2 regions of the Kitasatospora sp. NPDC097691 genome follow, and region 1 is predicted to be linked to the other one. Evidence: riboswitches for the same ligand, from Rfam matches in the RefSeq annotation. Region 1 holds a riboswitch; the other holds the start of a gene.
What was found. A riboswitch is a leader RNA that binds a small molecule or an ion and turns the genes downstream of it on or off. The one in region 1 is predicted to bind cyclic di-AMP.

Region 1 (4,167 bases):
GCCGTCCGCCTGACGGCCGTCCGCCTGACGGCCGTCCGAACGACCGGACCGCCCGACGGCGGAAGCATCCGAACGACCGGATCACCCGAACGACCGAACCCCCGGCGCCTGAGCACAGGCCCCGGAGGTTCGGTCGTCACGTGGTTCAGGCCACCCGCTCCAGCGTCCCGGTGTGCAGCTGCCCGACCCGGCCGCCCTCGCCCTCGAAGGTCCAGAAGGCCCGGACCGTCAGCGCGTTGAGGTCCATCACATGGCTCACGGTGATCCCGCTCTGCTCCGTCCAGCTGACGAAGTAGATCTCCGGTGCGACCTCGGCGACGTGCAGCCGCACGTCCTCCCACTGGCCCGCGGACTCGCCGAGGCCCTCCCAGCGCAGCCGCGTGCCGTCGGCCGAGTAGGTGTTGCGGAAGGCCGCGCCGGTGTCGGCCCGGAAGACGTAGGTACGGCCGGCGAAGGCGGGCAGGGACGCGGTCATGGTGGGGCGGTTCCTCGTTTCCGGTGTGGTGGTGTCGTGTGCGCTGCGGTGTCTCGTGCAGTGCGGTGTCTCGTGCACGGCGGTGTCTTGTGCACTGCGGAAGATGTCGGACCTCCAATTTATCCGACCGGGTGCACTCGGTCAGAGCTTTGCCACGGTACGGATCACCACCGCGCTGCCCACCGGGTGTGCGACCGGCACATGGGCACCCGTCGCGCGCCGGTCCTACCGTCCGCCCATGAGACGCACCCCCACAACCCGTGGCCGCGCGAGACGCACCGCCACAACCCGCACCCGCGCGCGACGCACCCCCACCGCGCTCGCCGCCGTCCTCCTGGCCCTCGCGGCCCTCGTCCTCGGCATCCCCACCCCCACCGCCGCCCGGGCCCAGACGGAATCCGCCACGTCCCCCCTCGCCCTGGAAGCGGCCTTCCCCGCCCCCGGCAACGGCTGGGCCAAGGTCGAGCGCTACCTCGACACCACCCCCGGCTTCCGCACCGAGCAGTTCCCGTCCGACGGCCGCGGCGACCAGGACGGCGCCCGCCGGACGTACTTCGGCACCGGCGAGCCCTCCTCCGGCCGCTTCCTGCTCTACTCCGCTGCCGGCTGGGACACCGGCAGTCGGGCCACGCCCGTCCTGCTGGTCCACGGCGCCAACGACAACGCCGACCGCGCCTGGGCGAACCCGGGGGAGACCGGCACCTGCGGCGCCGCGACCTGCCCGTCCACCGGCCTCGCCCAGTACCTCGCGGGCACCGGCCACCGCGTCTTCGCCATCGGCTTCGCCCACAAGCACGGTGACAACCTGCTCCAGGCGCAGGCCGTCGGCGACGCGATCGCGCTGATCCGGGCCCGCCTCGGGGTCCCGCAGGTGGACGTGGTGGCCTGGAGCAAGGGCGAGGTCGCCGCCCGGGCGTACGTGTCCTCGGTGCGGCCGTCCTGGGGCCGGGCGTACGCGGGCGACGTGCGCCGCCTGGTCACCCTCGGCGGGCCGAACGGCGGGCTCGACTACGTCTACGCCCACGGCTGGTCCTTCGACCTGGCGACGTGGCCGGCCTGCGGCGGCACCGCCAACGCGCCGTCCCCGCACCTGTACATGACCTGCTACGGCACGTACACCGCGCAACCCTGCCTCGGCGTGCTGCCGACCGGCGGGTACGACTGCTACCCGGGCCAGCGCCAGCTGCTCGCCCGTTGGGACGGCAGGTACGGGGTGGACGGCAGTGCCCAGGACTGGTGGACCACCTACTACGGCGGCCAGGGGTTCTACACGTCCGGACAGGGCATCCAGGCCGCGATCGACGCGGGCTCCCTGATCGCCCCGCTCCAGCAGGCCGGGATCCCGGCCCCGGTGCGCACCTACCTGCTGGCGGGCGGGTCGGCGGACATCCCGGGCGTGCTCAACGAGAACCGCGGGCCCAGCGACGGCATCGTGTTCACGGCGAGCGCCCTGGACACCACCGGTATCGCGACGGTCGGCGGCACCCGGCTGCTGAGCGGCCTCAACCACCTGGAGCTCGCGTGGGCGCCGGAGGCCGAGAGCCAGGTGGACGCCTGGCTCGGCTGAACGTCCGGCCGGGCACCCGGCCGGACCTCCCGCCGGACACCCGGCCGGACGCCACCCCCGCCACCCCACCCGGCACTCCCCGCGACACCCCTCACAGCACCCTTCCAGTCACCCCGTAGGGCATCGTTCCAGGCCACCCGAACTGATCAACTCGGCCGCCACACAGCGTCGTTGATCGACACCACTGTGAGCTGCACGACAACCGGTCCGCCGGAGTTGTCCGTTTACGTACGGCCTGCCTAGCCTGCAACGGTCGTCCGCCCCTGGCGGACCCCGCCGCCGGGACGCCGAGTCCCGTCCACCCGCCGGCGGGTCACCGAGCACCACAGCGGACGGGAGCGGGGAAACCAAGGTCGGCGCCCGGCCCGTGCGCTCGCGCGTACGGGTCGAGGCTAGGGGTGAAGCCGCTCCACAGGCGGCCGGGCAACTGCAGCCCGAACCCGACAGCTAACCTCGCAGGCGTCGCAGAGGTCACCTCATGCCCAAGCCTGCTGCCCGGCGCCGTGCGCCGCGTCACGCCCGCCCCTCCCGCCGCGGCCGCAACGCCGCCTTCGCCGCCACCGGCGCGCTCGCGATCAGCGGCGCCGGCCTGCTCGGGGTGCCGTCCGTCACCGGTGCCCAGGCGGCCACCGCGCCGACCGTCACCCAGGACCGGCTCGCCCCCGCCACCATGGTCGCGGGCAAGGCCACCGCCGCCTCGCTGAGCCTGCACTCCTCGGCCTGCTTCACCGCCAAGACCGTGGGCGTGGGCGTGCGCGACGCGCGCGGCACCAACCTCGACTTCCCCGGCAACGCCTCCAACGTGCAGATCTGCCCGAGCGGCGTGAACTTCACCAGCGGTGCGCGCACCCTGCCCGCCGGGACGTACACCCAGTTCGGCTTCTGGCAGGACCTCGGCGGCGGCTGGCACAACCTGCCCTCGCAGCAGCTGGTGGTCTCGGCCACCACCACCCCGGCCCCGACCCCGACGGCCACCCCCACCACCCCGGCCCCGACCCCCACGTCGACCCCGAGCGCCACGCCGACCCCCACGTCGACCCCGAGCGCCACGGCGAGCCCGACCACCCCCGCGCCGTCCTCCCCGGTCGCCGGCAAGTCGCTGACCTGGTCCGACGAGTTCAACAGCGCCATCTCCTGGGGCCAGCGCTGGGTCGGCGACAAGAGCACCGCCTACAAGTACGGGAACCACAACCCGGACGACAACAAGCTGGACTGGCTGAACAAGAACAACGTCACCGTCGCGAACGGGGTCGCCACCTTCACCGCCACCTCCGGCGGCCCGGCCCTGGAGAACGGCAAGCAGTCCTGGAACACCGGCTTCCTGACCACCGAGGGCTCCAGCGAGGGATTCCAGGTCAAGACCGGCGACTACGCCGAGACCCGGGTCAAGCTGCCCGCCGGCACCGGCGCCTGGCCGGCCCTGTGGACCTGGAAGAACGGCAACGGGGAGGTCGACTCCTTCGAGTACCACCCCGACAACCCGAACCTGCTGGAGCTGACCAACCACGTCAACCCCGGCAACGCGAAGTACTACACCGACGCGAGTGCCGTCGCCAAGGACCAGTGGGTGACCATCGGCACCTACTACGGCGCCAACTCGGTGGACTGGTACGTCAACGGTGTGAAGGTCTTCTCGGACGGCAAGGGCGTCGGCGCCGACTGGTCGGCGTACCTGATCCTCAACCTCTCGGTGTGCGCGGGCCAGTACCACCCCGCGCCGCAGGGGACCGCTCCGATCACCATGGCCGCCGACTACGTCCGCGTCTACCGGTAGTCGGGTAGGACGTCCCACCGGTCACCGGAAGCCGGCAGCCGCTCGCCGGCGGCCGGTGACCGGTGGGTCGACGTGGTTCAGGAGCCGTCGGTCGACTCGATGACCCTGATGTCGAACGGCTGCCGGTTGTTGCCCTCGTCCTGGTCGTCCGCGCTGCGCACCGCGACCCAGCCTGCCAGCTCTCCGGGCGGCAGGTCGGGGGACAGCCGGACCGGAATGAGCGCGGTGGCGCTGCGCCCCTCCCTCAGTCCCGGTCCGAAGACGCAGCGCACCCGGTGGCCGTTCTGGAAGACCTCACAGTCCTCGGGGAAGTACGGGCCCTCCGGCGTCACGCCCTCCGGCAGGGTGACC
Region 2 (4,167 bases), on a different contig from region 1:
TGATGGCGCCGCCGCGCGGGGTCCGGGTGCGGTTCAGCCGGACCGGGGAGACCGCGGACGAGCTGATCCGCCGTCTGGTGCGGGCGGAGCCGCAGGGCCGTCCGGTGGTGGTGGTCTCCGCCGACCGGGAGGTCGCGGAGGGCGTGCGGAAGGCGGGCGCGCGCCCGGTGGCGTCGGTGCTGCTGCTGAACCGGCTGGCGCGGCCCTGAGCGTCGGCCCGGTAGGATGACACCTGGTCAGCGTCGTGTCCGCGACGGTGTGCGGGTGTGGTGAAGTCGGTGTGGGGAACGGAGTTCACGCCTTCGGGGGAGTGGCAAAGCGGATAGATCCGCACTAGGGTCTGGCGTCAAACCTATTTTCCGGTATCTCATCCGATCGGGTGAGTCCGTTGGAAGAAGGAGCCGGTCCCTTGGCCTCCCACCGCCGTCCCAAGCAGCCGAGCCGCGCGCGGGTCTCCGTGCTCACCGCTGCCGCTGCGACCGCGGTCGCCCTCTCCGCCCAGGTGGCCGCGCACGCCGCGCCGCAGCCGAACAAGACGGACGTCAAGGCGCAGATCGACCAGCTCCAGGAGGAGCAGGAGCAGGCGGCGGAGAAGTACAACGGCGCCAAGGAGCGGGCCGACCAGCTGCGCAAGCAGGCCGACCAGCTGCAGGACCAGGTGGCCCGCGGCCAGGAGCAGATGACCCAGCTGCAGGGCGGCCTGGCCGAGGTGGCGGGCGACCAGTACCGCAGCGGCGGCATCGACCCGTCCGTCCAGCTGATGCTCTCTTCCGACCCGTCCGGCTACCTGGACAAGGCCTCCACCGTCCAGCAGGCCAGCACCACCCAGGCCGAGGCGCTCAAGTCGCTGCTGGACGAGCAGCGCCGGCTGGACCAGGAGAAGACCGAGGCGGCCGCCGTGCTGGCCTCGCTGGACAGCACCACCAAGGACCTGAACCAGGCCAAGGCGGACGTCAACACCAAGCTGCAGGCCGCCCAGGACCTGCTGAACTCGCTCAGCGCCGCCGAGCGCACCGCGCTGAAGGCCCAGCAGGCGCAGGACGACCGGGCCTCGCGCGGCAGCGACCGGGTCGACCTGAGCAACCTGCCGCCGGCCAGCGGGTACGCCGCGGTGGCCGTCGCCAAGGCGATGAGCAAGCAGGGCTCGCCGTACGTGTGGGGCGCCACCGGCCCGAGCACCTTCGACTGCTCCGGTCTGATGCTCTGGGCGTACGGCCAGGCCGGCGTCTCGCTGCCGCGCACCTCGCAGGAGCAGGGCCACTACGGCACCGCGGTGCCCGGACTGGCCGCGGCCCAGCCCGGCGACCTGGTCATCTACGGCGGCGACATGCACCACGTCGGGATGTACATCGGCAACGGCATGGTGGTCCACGCGCCGCACACCGGTGACGTGGTGAAGGTGATGAAGGCCGACGCGATGCCGATCAACACCATTCGCCGGGTCTGACGGCCCGACACGCCGGAGGGCCCCCGACGGCCCCTGTGATCCGCGCCACCTCCGACGGGGGTGGCGTTCGGGTTTTCGACCGTTTCGCGGCGGACGGGTGAGACCTGATCAGCCTTGCGTGCGGTCGCGATCACCATCGGTCATTTTCACAAAAGAACTTGGGTAATCTTCCGTCTTTTTTCTGACAAGGATTTGAACCGATCACGGTTCAGTTACTAGGGTCGTGCCCCGAACCACCGCACTGTCGATCACCCAGCCAGGGTGGCGGCGGTGGTTACCGTCGAGTTCGCAAGGCAGCGGGGCAGGTCGAAGCGACTGCCCGACAGGGGAGCCCAGTGGTCGGGGGCGCTGCGGAGCGGAGCCGGGGAACCACGTTCCTCCGGGGTGAATCGGCGCCAGGTCGGCCGCTGGAACGGCCGTGAGGCGTCGTAGGGCATGCTTCCGGCCCGAACCCGTCAGCTCACCCGGTAGGCGGACGTAGGAAGAAGGAGCCCGCCTTCGTGGCGTCCCATCGTCGTCCCAAGCCAGCCAGTCGCGCCCGGGTCTCGATCCTGACCGGTGTCGCCGCCGCTGCCGTCGCCCTCTCCGCGCAGTCCGGTGCCCACGCCGACCCGCAGCCGACCAAGGACCAGGTCAAGGAGCAGGTCGACCAGCTCAACGAGCAGGCCGAGGTGGCGACCGAGCAGTACAACGCCGCCCAGGAGAAGCAGCAGACCCTGGAGAAGCAGGTCGCCGGTCTGCAGGACCAGGTGGCCCGTCAGCAGGCCCAGGTGACCGAGCTGCAGGGTGGTCTCGCCGAGATCGCCGGGGAGCAGTACCGCAACGGCGGCATATCCCCGACCGTCCAGCTGATGTTCTCGTCCAGCCCGGACAGCTTCCTCAACCAGGCCGGCGCGCTGAACCAGGCCGGTGACACCCAGAAGAACCAGCTGAAGCAGCTCCAGGAGCAGCAGCGCAAGCTCGACCAGGACCGCACCGAGGCCCAGGGCAAGCTCGCCGAGCTGGAGTCGACCACTCAGCAGCTGAAGGCCTCCAAGGACGAGGTCCAGACCAAGCTGAAGGCCGCCCAGGACCTGCTCAACACCCTGACCGAGCAGGAGCGCCAGGCGCTGCGCGCGGCCGAGGAGAAGGCCGCCGCCGACGCCAAGGCCCAGGCCGACGCCGCCGCGAAGGCGCAGCAGAACGCCGACCGCGCCTCGCGCGACAACAGCCGCACCGACATCTCCACGCCGTCGTCCACGCCGGTCAAGCCGATCGTCGCCGGCAGCTCGCGCGGCGGCGCGGCCCTCTCGGCCGCCGCCTCCAAGGTCGGCAGCCCGTACGTGTGGGGCGCCACCGGCCCGAGCTCCTTCGACTGCTCCGGCCTGATGGTCTGGGCGTTCAACCAGGTCGGCGTGTCGCTGCCGCGCACCTCGCAGGAGCAGGCCCACGCCGGCACCCGGATCGGCACCGACCTGTCCCAGGCCCAGCCCGGCGACCTGCTGATCTTCTACGGGGACGCCCACCACGTCGGCATCTACGCCGGCAACGGCCAGGTGCTGCACGCTCCCAAGCCGGGTGCCTCGGTCCGCTACGAGGCCGTCACCAACATGCCGCTGAGCGGCATCGTGCGGGTCTGACCCCACCTCGGCTCCTCCCAGGCCCGGCCTTCCACCACGGAAGGCCGGGCCTGCGGCGTTGGCGGCCGCTCGGGCCAATGTCCGATTACGGGTCAAATATTCGGGTCCGGTGGGGTTTGGACTCGCTTGCCCGGACTCGCTAACGTCTGCCACCGGACTCCCGCTCGACGGCCGCCCGCCATGGGCGGCCGCGGGGGCCGCGCCGCAGGATTGGAGCCGCTGCCGCCATGCCCGTGCACCGCCGTTCCCAACTGCTCGCCCGTGCGCTGGTGCTGACGGCGGCCGCCACCACCGCGCTGGGCGTGGCGACCGGCGGCGGCGCCCACGCCGCCCCCGGCAGCCCGGACCCGGCCGACCGCAAGGACGTCCAGGCGCAGGTCGAGCAGCTCTACGAGGAGGCCGAGCAGGCGTCCGAGCAGTACAACGCCGCGCAGGAGGCCCAGCGCCGGCTCCAGGGGGAGACCACGATCCTGCAGGGCGAAATCGCCGTCGCCCAGGACCAGCTCAACGAACTGCGCGGCGACCTGGCGACCGTGGCCGGGGCCGAGTACCGCGGCGGCGGGATGACCCAGACCGCGCAGCTGATGCTGTCCTCCGACCCGGAGGGCTACCTCGCCCGCGCCCGCACCATGGGCCAGGCGGCGCAGCGGCAGCAGGAGACGCTGCACGAGCTCGTCATCCGCCAGCGCCGGCTCGACCAGCGGCGGACCGAGGCCACCGGCAAGCTCGCTGAGCTGGACCAGGCCCGCCGCTCGCTCGCCGACGGCAAGCAGCAGATCCAGCAGCGGCTGGCCAGGGCACAGAAGCTGCTCAACGGCCTCGGAGCCGCCGAACGGGCCAGGATGGCCGCCCAGGACGCCCGGGACGCCGAGCAGCGCGCCACCCGCGGCACCGACCGGCTGGACCTCGGCACCGCCCCGCCCGCCTCCGAGCGCGGCGCGGCCGCGCTGGCCGCCGCGGTGCGGATGATCGGCTCGCCGTACGTCTACGGAGCCACCGGGCCCCGCGCGTTCGACTGCTCCGGTCTGATGTACTACAGCTGGCGGCAGGCCGGAGTGACCCTGCCGCGCACCTCGCAGGCCCAGGCGTACGCCGGCCGGC

Region 2: it holds a riboswitch for cyclic di-AMP, as region 1 does, so the genes downstream of both, ABTY56_RS13735 (NlpC/P60 family protein) here and ABTY56_RS24395 (glycoside hydrolase family 16 protein) in region 1, are expected to answer to the same signal.

The regions. Positions count from the first base shown of each region.
Region 1 covers NZ_JBEORY010000037.1:62,730-66,896, forward strand. The annotation lists gene ABTY56_RS24385 (MoaF-related domain-containing protein) at 146-475, opposite strand; gene ABTY56_RS24390 (esterase/lipase family protein) at 714-2,042, shown strand; cyclic di-AMP (ydaO/yuaA leader) riboswitch at 2,390-2,519, shown strand; gene ABTY56_RS24395 (glycoside hydrolase family 16 protein) at 2,521-3,816, shown strand; gene ABTY56_RS24400 (COG1361 family protein) at 3,894-4,167, opposite strand, start outside.
Region 2 covers NZ_JBEORY010000015.1:72,095-76,261, forward strand. The annotation lists gene ABTY56_RS13725 (NYN domain-containing protein) at 1-209, shown strand, start outside; gene ABTY56_RS13730 (C40 family peptidase) at 410-1,447, shown strand; cyclic di-AMP (ydaO/yuaA leader) riboswitch at 1,784-1,937, shown strand; gene ABTY56_RS13735 (NlpC/P60 family protein) at 1,948-3,066, shown strand; gene ABTY56_RS13740 (C40 family peptidase) at 3,294-4,167, shown strand, end outside.